Victivallis lenta: one gene and its partner. The protein of the gene in region 1 binds, or shares a complex with, the protein of each later gene. Links are inferred from orthologs where the notes say so. Each region holds a gene or a part of one and is shown on either strand. Other genes may lie near its edges.

What was found. Proteins that work in one complex are often made in the same cells at the same time.
Region 2: the proteins of tsaE (region 1) and tsaD are in contact, whole or in part, in a crystal structure (PDB 6N9A), measured with the Thermotoga maritima proteins. The link is inferred for Victivallis lenta from one-to-one orthologs. Residues at the interface, in WP_004082108.1 of Thermotoga maritima: Leu37, Gly38, Lys46, Lys57, Val59, Lys60, Ser61, Thr63, Phe64, Thr65, Leu66, Met67, Val69, Pro71, Tyr82, Arg83, Leu84, Asp86, Asp88, Phe89, Asp93, Ile128, Asp130, Glu131, Arg134; in WP_004082750.1 of Thermotoga maritima: Cys10, Asp11, Arg49, His50, Leu82, Gly84, Gly135, Gly136, Glu154, Thr155, Leu156, Asp157, Asp158, Ser159, Glu162, Asp165, Lys166, Arg169, Leu170, Tyr175, Lys213, Thr214, Leu217, Tyr218, Gln221, Arg222, Asn324.

Annotation. Positions count from the first base shown.
Region 1 is NZ_VUNS01000001.1:364,514-372,497, forward strand. The notes cover bases 5,046-7,984. They hold tsaE (tRNA (adenosine(37)-N6)-threonylcarbamoyltransferase complex ATPase subunit type 1 TsaE), read right to left. Parts: upstream 6,766-7,984; coding sequence 6,325-6,765; downstream 5,046-6,324. Other genes in these bases: FYJ85_RS01485 (ArsB/NhaD family transporter), read right to left, coding at 5,046-5,508; FYJ85_RS01490 (CPBP family intramembrane glutamic endopeptidase), read right to left, coding at 5,579-6,322; thiL (thiamine-phosphate kinase), read right to left, coding at 6,755-7,642; asnB (asparagine synthase (glutamine-hydrolyzing)), read left to right, coding at 7,730-7,984. Also shown: ileS (isoleucine--tRNA ligase), read right to left, coding at 1-887; FYJ85_RS01465 (sodium:solute symporter family protein), read right to left, coding at 893-2,563; FYJ85_RS01470 (symporter small accessory protein), read right to left, coding at 2,560-2,748; FYJ85_RS01475 (large ribosomal subunit protein bL28), read right to left, coding at 2,847-3,074; more of FYJ85_RS01485, read right to left, coding at 3,751-5,045. UniProt on the Escherichia coli protein: Required for the formation of a threonylcarbamoyl group on adenosine at position 37 (t(6)A37) in tRNAs that read codons beginning with adenine.
Region 2 is NZ_VUNS01000019.1:99,028-101,999, reverse strand. It holds tsaD (tRNA (adenosine(37)-N6)-threonylcarbamoyltransferase complex transferase subunit TsaD), read left to right. Parts: upstream 1-934; coding sequence 935-2,011; downstream 2,012-2,972. Other genes in the region: FYJ85_RS15815 (alpha-amylase family protein), read left to right, coding at 2,696-2,972; FYJ85_RS15820 (HAD family hydrolase), read left to right, coding at 2,027-2,665; FYJ85_RS15830 (hypothetical protein), read right to left, coding at 359-862; FYJ85_RS15835 (DNA-3-methyladenine glycosylase family protein), read right to left, coding at 1-281.

The sequences.
Region 1 (7,984 bases):
AGCTCCGCGAAATAGTTGAAAAGCGGCTCGTAGCGCCGCCCGGCCAGGTCGGCGCCTTTGCCGCGCCAGACGATCTCCGGCGTCTCCCTGTAATACGCGCCGAGACGGTTTTCGGCCAGATAGAAAAACTCGTCGCCGTCCTTGACCTTCACATAATCGACCTCCGGACCGACCGCGAGCGCAAGGTTCGACGGCAGCGTCCACGGCGTCGTGGTCCACGCGAGGATGTAGCTGTTCTCCTCATCGCGCAGCTTGAAGCGGATCGTGATCGCCGGGTCGACGACCTCCTTGTACCCCTGATTCGTCTCGAAGTTCGACAGCGGCGTCGCGCAGCGCGGACAGTACGGCAGGATCTTGTAGCCTTCATACACCAGCCCCTTGTCCCACAAAGCCTTGAACACCCACCAGACCGACTCCATGAAATTGCGGTCCATGGTGCGGTAGCCGCGGCGGAAATCGACCCAGCGGCCCATGCGGGTCACGACCGTCTCCCACTCCGACGTGTAGCGCAGCACGATCGAACGGCACGCCTCGTTGAATTTGTCGACGCCGTACGCCTCGATGTCGCGCTTGCTCTGCAGCTTCAACACCTTTTCCATCTCGTTCTCGACCGGCAGCCCGTGGCAGTCCCAGCCGAACGAACGCTCGACGTAGTTGCCGCGCATGGTCTGGTAGCGCGGAACCACGTCCTTGATCGTGCCGGCCAGCAGATGTCCGTAATGCGGCAGGCCGGTCGCAAACGGCGGACCGTCGTAAAAGACGTATTCGGGGCCGCCCTTGCGCTGCTTCAGCGATTTCTCGAAGATGCCGGACTCCTTCCAGAACTCGAGTACCTCGCATTCCAGCGCCGGAAAATTGACCTGATTTGAGATGTTTTTGAACGCCATTGGTTTCACCCGTCTATTTTATATGATTCAAAACAATTTTTAATATGCGCCGGCGACGGCTTCGCGGAGCACCAGCTGCCGATCACCAGCGCGAGAAACGAAAGCGGCAGCGAATACACGAGGGTATCCACATACGGCCACGGAAATTCCGAAACAAGCTCATTCCTGCCGAACAGCGCCCGGCAGATTCCGAGCGCCGCCGACTCCTTGCTGTGCAGGAACACCAGCCCGAAGAGACTCACGCCGACGCCGACCGAAATCGACAGCCAGACGCCGAACCGGGTCGCTCCCCGCCAGTAGATCGCGGCGCAGTAGGAGGGCAGAAAAGCCGCCGCGCAGACGCCGAAGAAGATCGCAGTGCCGCGCGCAATGATTCCGGGCGGCAGAATGATCCCGAGGACCACACTGACCGCGATCCCGAATATCACCCCCAATCGGGTGATGAGCACGCTGTCGCGCTTCACACTTGAAAGGTTGCGGAACAAATCGTGTCCGATCGCCGAACCGGTCACGTGGAACAGCGAACTCAGCGTCGACATCGCCGCCGACAGCAGCGTCAGCGAAAAAATGTAGAGGATCACCGGCGGCAGCGCCTGACGGATGAAAAGCGGAATAATGAGATCCGGATTCCCCCCGGCCGCCTCGATCGCGAGCTTGCCGGAGATGCCTTCCGCAATCCCCTTGTCGGCATGGTAGAAAAACACGTTCGACAGCGCGCCGACCATGTAGGCCGCACCCGCCGTGCAGAGAATGAAAACCGAACCGATCACGACCGCCCGATTCAGCTCGCGCGTACTCTTGACCGTCATGAAGCGGACCGCGAGCTGCGGCTGCGCCAGGGCGCCGATGCCGACGCCGAGCATGAGGCTCGAAACCAGCGTCCACCACCAGACCGAATTGAATTTCGGCATGGCGGTCCATCCCTGGTGGCCGAGCGCCGCCTCCTTCGGCAAACGCTCCGCGACCAGCGGCGCCATATCGGTCAGAGCCTGGTGCGCGCTTGCGACGCCGCCGAGCTTCCAGTAGCACATGACCAGCAGCGAAAGCATGCCGGCGATCATGACCGTCCCCATCATCGCATCGACGTACATGACTCCTTTGAGCCCGCCGAAAACGACATAGACCGCGACCACGAGCGCGAAAACCGCCAGCGCCCAGCCGTAGTCGATCATCATGACCTCCTGAAGGAACCGCGCGCCGCCGATCAGCACCACGCTCGAATAGAGCGGCATGAACAGAAAGATGATCGCGGCGAGAAACACCTTCAGATAATTCGACTCGAAGCGGTTGCCCATGAATTCCGGGAAAGTGTGCGCATCGAGCGCGAGGCCGATCCGGCGCGTGCGCGGCCCGAAGAAGATGAAAGCGACCACGATGCCGATCGCGATGTTCATGAATACGAGCCACATGAGCCCCATGCCGAACTGCCCCGCGATGCCGCCGAAGCCGACCAGCGCCGACGTGCTGATGAAAGCCGCGCCGTAACTCATCGCCATGACGAACGGATTGACCGAACGCCCGGCCAGCAGATAGTCCTTGTTCGAAGCGGTCCGGCGGAAACCGCGGTAGCCGAGACAGCCGATGATGCCGAGATACACGGCGATAAGGGTGCCGAGCACCCAGGTATTCATGCCGCTGCCGGAGTCGGCGGCGGCCAGCAGCAGCGGCGGCGTCATTGCCGCCCCTCCGCTTTCATGCGGCGCCGGGCCCGGCTGCGGCGCCGGCAGCGCATCTGCGCCTCTTCCTTCCTCGGGTCGGAACCGCGGTTCCAGTTCACCGTTCCGTAAACCACGCCGAAAAGCGTGATTCCGACGCACCCCGCCAGAGCGGCGACAATCTGAAAATCCCCTAATCCGAACATATCCGTTCCACCGAAGAATTTATATTAGAAAGAACAAGCGGACGAGTTTTCGCACTCGCCCGCTCTCATATCGACAATACGGCTCCGGGAGCCGGGAATTACGCCTTGTCGAAGTTGCCGGTGCGGATGCAGCGCACGCACATCTTGACGGTCTTGACCGTTCCGCCGGCATTGATTTTGACGTTCTGGAGGTTCGCTTCGAAGGTACGCTTCACGTTCTTGACCACGTGCATACCGATGCCGCCGGCTTTCTTGGCCAGACCCTTGCGGGTAATGCAGCCGCCGTTGGCCTTGGTCTTCCCGCACATTTCGCAGACTTTGCTCATTTTGTTCCTCATTTCCCCGGCGCATCCGAACAACGGCCGGCCGGCTTCTATCGTTAAACCAAACTTATTTCAATAAAAATGGTGGGTTGACCGGGACTCGAACCCGGGACCACCGCCTTAAAAGGGCGATGCTCTACCGACTGAGCTATCAACCCACCGGAAAATAACCGATGGCAACAGCTTCTTAAGATACCGCGTCTTTCTGTTTTTTCAAATGTTTTTTCGGATTTTTTCCAAAAAATTTGCCCGTGCCGCACTCCGGCTGAACTTTTCCGCTGCTCCGGCTTGATTTCCGCCGGAACCGGTGTATAGTGAATACCAGAAGGCAGGTCATACTCGGAATAGTATCAGCATCGGGCTCTCTTTTGAGCTTATTGTACACGGTAAACACGAGTGAATACAACCTGCCTTCTTTTTCATCGTCTTTCCGGATCTCCCGCTTGCGCCGGCCATCCATTCCGCCCTTGATTTTCCCGGAAAACCGTATATAGTGAATACCAGAAGGCGGGTCATACTCGGAATAGTATCAGCATCGGGCTCTCTTTTGAGCTTATCGCACACTGCAAATCGAGTGAATACAACCCGCCTTCTTTTTATTCCGGAGATTTCGAAACGGCATTCCCGACGGCGGCGCTTCCGGCAACAGCCGCAGGGGAGCCCGCGCCGGAGCAGCCGTTCACTTCACGCCGGAGATCTCGCTCACGTACAGCACGGACTCCTGATCCGGCGTACGGCCGCTGTACAGCCTGCCGCGGAAAACGCCGGATTCTCCGGGCTGAATGCCGCTTTTGCCGATCCAGGCGGACGGAACGACGGCAACCAGCCGAACCGGACTTCCGCCCTTCTCCGGGTCGAGACGGAACGCCAGCGTGTCGCTCATCACCACCTCGAACTCATCCGGCGCCGTCGCGGGAGAGCCGTACACGGCGGAGATTTCGACCTCCTTGCCGTCGAAGTTCCCGGCAAGCTGTTCGAACCCCACCCGCGAAACCCGGTCCGGCATGAACGGCGAAGTGACCACCAGCCCGATCCAGACCACGCCGCCGGCCAGCAGCGCCGAGAGCGCGCCGACCTTCAGCCAGGCGAAGAAGCCCATCTGATGCGGCGCTTTCTTCTCCAGCATGCCGAGCGCCACGATGTTCGCGGTGCTGCCGATCATCGTGATATTGCCGCCGATGCAGGCGCCGAAAAGCAGCGCCCACCAGAGCGGGAACGCCTTGACCGAAACCGAAAGCTGCTCGATGACCGGGCAGAACGCCGCAACGAAAATCACATTGTCCACAAACGCCGAGCCGATCGCGCTGGTCGCGAGGATGAACGGAATCAGCAGCATCGGGCTGCCGCCGCAGACGCTCGTGAAGTAATCGGCCATGACCCGGTCGACATGCGTATGTTCGAGCGTCCCGGCAATCGCAAAGAGCAGCATGAAAAAGAGCAGCGTCCACCAGTCCACTTCGCGTTCGACGTAATGCCGCGCGCGGTCCGGCCGCAAAATCATGACCAGCCCGGCGCAGACCAGCGGAGCCACCAGCAGCACGCTGTTCCGCCCGAGTCCGAGCAGCGTTTCGAGCTGATGGTGCGATGCGATCGCCAGAATCGTGAAAATCAGCAGCGCGAGTCCGCGCCTGTACGGAACGTCCACCACCGGAGCCAGAGAAAGGTTCCGGCTCAGCCGCTCCTGCAAATTGACGTCGAACTGCCGCAGCTCCTTCCGGTAGAAATAGAGCAGAAACAGCACCGTCACCCCCAGCGCGACGAGCATGAGCGGGAACGACCAGAGCATGAAGTCCCCGAAGGTCAGCCCGCCCTTCGTGCCGATATAAATTCCGACCGGATTGCCCATCATGGTCCCGGCCGAGCCGACGTTCGTGGCCAGCACCGCAATCAGGATATACGGCGTAGGATTCAGCTTCAGCCGGTCGCAGACCTGAAAAATCAGCGTGGAAATGAAGATGATCGACGTCACCTCGTCCACCGCGCACGCCAGCAGCGCCGAGGCGACCGCGGTCACCGCAATGAATTTCCTGCCGGAAATATTCGGCATCGAAACGATCAGCTGCACGACCCAGGTGAAAAAGCCGAGGTCGCGCAGCGCGCCGACCACGATCATCATGCCGACCAGGAACAGGATGACCTCAAGCGCCGAGGACTGCACGAACTGGGCGATCGAAAGCGAATTCGTACAGATCAGCACCGCAAGCCCGAGAAAGGCGATCGCCAGGCGGAAGCCCCAGAAGAAAAGCGTGCCCATGATGATCGCGAGAAACACGCCGACCGCCGTCGCCTGATGCGCCTCCAATACCGTCGCGCCGCCGGCGGCTCCCACGCCGATGCTCACCAGAAGAAGTATGGCGAAACGGCTCATCATCGTTTTCGGCGACAGGGCGGCGGAACTCTCTTCTCCATGCATGGGGACCATCCTTTCCGTATTCATTGGCGGGAAAACTCCGGTTCAACGGTAATATAACCGCAATTCGTCCAAACGCAAATCTCCGCGCCGCTTCTCACTCCGGGAGATAACCGTGCACTTCCAGCAGCGTGCCGACGAAGGCGAAGAGGTTCACGAAAGCGTGCATCAGCATCGAGGCGGCCAGATTGCGCCGCCAGAGATAGACGAGCTGGAAGGCGACCCCCATCAGGAACAGGCTCGGCGCTCCGAGCAGAAACAGGTGCGCGGCGGAGAAAAGGGCGGCGCCTCCCGCAACCGCCGCCCAGGCGCCGAGCGGCCGGAGCAGCCCGAAGAGCAGCCGGCGGAAAAAGATCTCCTCGCAGACCGGAACCACGATGATGACGCAGACCCCCATCCCGACGAGCACCGGCAAAGAGGCGTCCGCCACGGCGACCAGCAGATCCTGCTTTTCCTGAAAATCGATGTCGAGCGATTCGAGCAGCATCTGCCAGAGAGCGGCGGCAACGGAACTGACCGGCAGAAGCGCCGCAAGCCCGATCAGCGCAGCACGGAAATCCCGCCATTTCGGCGGGCGGAGTCCGAGCTTGCCGCAAAGCCGCCCGGGCGGCGGCCAGACGCCGGCGATCAGCAGCAGCGCCGGCAATTCCACACACTGTCCGGCCATGGTCAGCATCATGACGGCCGGCTGCCCGAGCTTCAGGACGCCCCCGATCACGGCGCCGACGGTGGCGCCGAGCATCGCCGCTCCGAAGCTGCCGAACAGGGCGAACAGCAGCAGCGGCCAGGGAAGTTCCGACCGCCAGGGAATTCTCGTGAAACGGCGTCCGATACCGGTCAAACTCAGCTCTCCTGTTTCAGGATGATTTCCCGCTCCGTATCCGAAAGATGGCGGATTTCGATCCGCAGCGCGGAGTCGGGCAGAATATCCGCGATCCGTTCCGGCCACTCCACGAGCGCCGTCGATTCGGGATCGTCGAGAAACTCGTCCACGCCGAACGCCAGCGCCGACGCGGAGTTTTCGATCCGGTAAAGGTCGAGGTGGTAGAGCATCCCCCGCCGCCCCGGCAGCGGATACTCCTGCACAATCGTGTAGGTCGGGCTCGACACCGGCTCGGTGATGCCCAGCCCGCGCGCGAAGCCGCGCGAAAAGACCGTTTTGCCCGCTCCGAGATCGCCGTCGAGCGCCAGCACGCTGCCGGGCGGGAGCTCCCGCGCCAGCGCCGCGGCGAACGCTTCGGTCTCCTGTTCGGAGCGGCTGATGATTTTCCGTTCAATGTTCATAACCGCACTTTCCATTCCGTAACAACGACCGGCCGGAACAGTCGCAGACATCGGGCTCGCCCGGCTCCGCGACCCCGATCCGGGTCAATTTTGTCAGCTTCCACACCTGCTTCAGCTCCTCCTCGCGGCCGGGCGGAACGGTGAACAGCAGCTCATAATCCTCCCCGTCGGACAAAGCCGACTCCCGCTCCGCACCGGCGCGGAGCGGAACCGCAGCCGGGTCGATGCACAGCCGCAGCCGGGACGCTTTCGCCAGACGCTCCGCATCGAGCAGCAGCCCGTCCGAAATATCCAGCATCGCCGACGCGAAGCCGTTCTCCGCCAGGAACCGCCCCTCCGCGAGACGCGGCTCGAAATCGAGATGGTGACCGCTGGCGAGCGAATTGCCGATCTCTCCGGTCACATACAGCAGGTCGCCCGGCTTCGCTCCGCTGCGCAGCGTGAACGCCGCGGCATCGGCCTCGCCGAGAATCGTCAGCGACGCGACCTCCCCCTCCGCCGGCAGCGACGCGAGGTCCCCGCCGATGACCGACACGCCGAAGCGCTTTCCGGCCTCCGCCGCGCCGCGGCAGAAGGCGAGCACCCACTCCGGGCTGCGGCCGCCCGCCGCCACGCAGAGCAGCGCCCACTTCGGCACGCCGCCCATCGCGGCGATGTCGGAGAGATTCCGGCACATGAGCTTCCGCCCGGCCGCCTCCGGTGAGGTCGTCTCCCGGTAATAGTGAACGCCGCCGACCAGCTGATCGGCGGCGGCGAGCAGAATGCGCCTGCCGCCGCACGCCACGGCCGCGCAGTCGTCCCCCGGACCGGCCACGACATCTTCGGCCTGCGGCAGGGACGGCAGGAGCTGTTTCAGGATGTTCAATTCGTCGAGCATGGAATTCAATATACCCCTTCAAAAAAGAGAAGTCAACTTGAAAAGGGCTCCTTTCCCGGGTATATTAATCAAACGGAGAAAATTTGCTTGATCCACCAGAAAGTCGGGGTTGCCATGTGCGGAATTGCCGGAATCATCAATCACCACGCCGATCCGGCAGCAGGTGAAATCATCGCCGCAATGAACGAGTGCCAGATCCACCGGGGCCCGGACGGAGCGGGAACTTATCTCGACAACGATGTGGCCCTCGGTCACCGCCGCCTTTCGATCATCGACCTCGAAAAAGGCGGCCAGCCGATCTCGAACGAGGACGGCAGCGTCATCGCCGTCTTCAACGGCGAA
Region 2 (2,972 bases), on another replicon or contig:
GCTTTCTTCATCGACATGCCGCAGGATTGAATCTCCTCCGGGGACAGCGCCGCGACCGATTCCGGCGTGATGCGCTTCACCTTGTCGAGCAGCCGGTTTTCGACCGTGACCGCCGCCTTGCCGGAGATCTGCTGCGCGATGATGCCGCCGGCCAGGGCGGCGAACAGATCCGGCGTGAGCTCCCGCTCGAGCCGCCCCATCCGTTCGATCAGCGCCGCGAATTTCCTGTCGCGTTTCGACAGATGTGCAAGCGCTTCGTCACCGTATTCAAAACATGCCATCGATTCCGGCCTCCTTCTGTTCGAGATCATGATATCGATACCATATCTCGTTTTTTCCGGAATGCAACCGGTGACGCTCATCGAAAACGCTGCAGCGCGAGAATACCGAGCGTCAGCGCATAAAACGGCGCTGATAAATCGAACGAACCGTATACGCACCAGATGAAGGTGCAGCCGAGCAGAAACGGCAGCAGCGTCTCGAAGAAGGCGGTCACGGTTTCCGCCGTTCTCCCGGCGCCGCGCCGGAGTTCCGGCAGGTGCGCGAGTCCGAGCACGATGATCCAGAGCCCGATGCCGATCACGCCGAGCCGGTCGCGCCGGGGAAAGAGGAAAAAAACCGCTCCGGAGGCGACAGGCGCGAGAAGCGCCGAAGCAATCCAGTAACGGGCCGGTGCCGCGAGCGCGCGGAGCAGCGCCGCGCCGGACAGCAGGAAGAACACCGCGCAGCCCGCCAGCGCCCCGAGCGGCGGCCGCAGCCAGACGGCGAAAGCCAGAGCCAGTGTGAAGCCGGCCCGCAGATTGGATGGAAGGCGCCGTCTGCCGAACAGCAGCTCCCGGGTTATTTCGACGGTTTTTTTCATACGGTATTTGTGTTTGCATCAAAGATATAGTATATTTCTCAAATATCAAGTTGTGCAAGGATTTTTTTCAAAATGGCTCTGATTCTGGGAATCGAAACCAGCTGCGACGAAACCGCGGCTGCCGTTGTGAAAGACGGATATGAAGTTTTATCGAGCAGCGTCGCGTCGCAGATTGCGAAACATGCGGCGCACGGCGGCGTGGTGCCGGAGCTTGCGGCGCGCGAGCATCTGACCGCACTCACGCCGGTGCTCGACGGCGCGTTGCGCGAGGCCGGCGTCACGCTGGCGGAGATCGACGCGATCGCGGTCACGCAGGGGCCGGGCCTGATCCCGGCGCTGCTGGTCGGGCTGTCGTTTGCAAAGGGACTCGCGATGGGAAACCGGATTCCGTATGTCGGAGTCAATCATTTCATCGGGCATATCTACGGCGCGTTCCTCGATGAGGCGAATCGCGCGCTCGAGGACGGGGCAAGCTACCCGCTGCTCGCGCTCGTCGTTTCGGGCGGACATACCTCGCTCGTCCTCATCGGGCGGGACGGAAAGGCGACCGCGCTCGGCGGCACGATCGACGACGCGGCGGGCGAGGCGCTCGACAAGGGCGCGAAGCTGCTCAATCTCGGCTATCCGGGCGGCCCGGTCATGCAGCGGACGGCCGAGGGCGGAGATCCGCACCGGTTCGAATTCCCGCGCCCGCTGACCGGCGCGGCCGGGAAACCGCTCGCGCCGGAAAACCGGTATAATTTCAGTTTCAGCGGCATCAAGACTGCGCTGCTCTACCATGTGAAGCATCATGCGGACGAAAGCGGCAGACTGCCGGAGGCGCTGCTCAGGGATACCGTCGCCTCCTATCAGGAGGCCGTCGTCGACGTGCTGACCCGCAAGACGCTGGCCGCCGCGAAGGAGACCGGCGCGAAAACCATCGTGGTCGCCGGCGGCGTCGCCTGCAACAGCGTTCTGCGGGAGAGGTTCGAGCGGCTGACGCCGCCGGGCGTCCGGCTTCGCCTCGCGGCCCGCAAATACTGCACGGACAATGCCGCCATGATCGGCGGCCTGGGATATCATTACTGGAAGAAGCGTGAATTTTCGGCATTCGACATCGATTCGTTCGCACGGCTGCCGCAGATCACGCAGATTCCGTTTCTGGGATAGGAGTCATACGGAACAATGGTGAAATTGATTGTATTCGATCTGGACGGGACGCTGATCGACTCCCGGCACGATCTGGCCGGAGCAGTGAACCATATGCGCGGTTCGATGGGGCTTGAGCCGCTTGCCACCGAGAGGATCGTCCGTTTCGTCGGCAACGGCGTGGCGAACCTGGTGCGCCGCGCGATTGCGGATTCCGACGTCGATTTCGAGGAAGCCCTGCGGCGCATGAAGCGTTATTATGCCGGGCATCTGGTCGAGACGACCGCGCTCTATCCGGGCGTTTCGCGGGGACTCGCGGAGCTGCGCGAAGCGGGAATCCAGCTCGCTGTTCTGTCGAACAAACCGACCGATGCGAGCCGGAGGATTCTGGACTGCCTCGGCGTCGGCGGATGTTTCGCCGACATCATCGGCGGCGACTCGGATTTCCCGCTCAAGCCGGAGCCGGACGCATTGTTCGCTCTGATGCGGAAGCACAATGTGCCGCCTGAACAGTGCTGGATGTTCGGCGATCACTATACGGATCTCGAAGCCGCGCGACGGGCCGGCTGCCACCGCGCGCTCGCCCGTTACGGGTTCGGAGAGCCGCGCGAGGAAAAGTTTGAGTTCGAAGTCGGGTCGTTCCCGGAATTCGTCATGGCAATCAAGGGATTTTGAACGATAAAACAGGTCGACGAGGGAGGTTGTATGCATCACTTGAGATTCCGTCAGGTTCATCTTGACTTTCACACTTCGCCGGATATCCCCGGCATCGGAGAGAAATTCGACCGCAAAGAGTGGCAGGAGCGGCTGAAGAAGGCGCACGTCGATTCGATCACCTGCTTTTCCGCCTGTCATCACGGCTGGAGTTACCATCCGACCAAAGTCGGGGCGATGCATCCGCATCTGAAGTTCAACCTGCTGCGCGAGCAGATGGATGCGGCGAAGGAGATCGACGTCAAGGTGCCGGTCTATGTGACCGCCG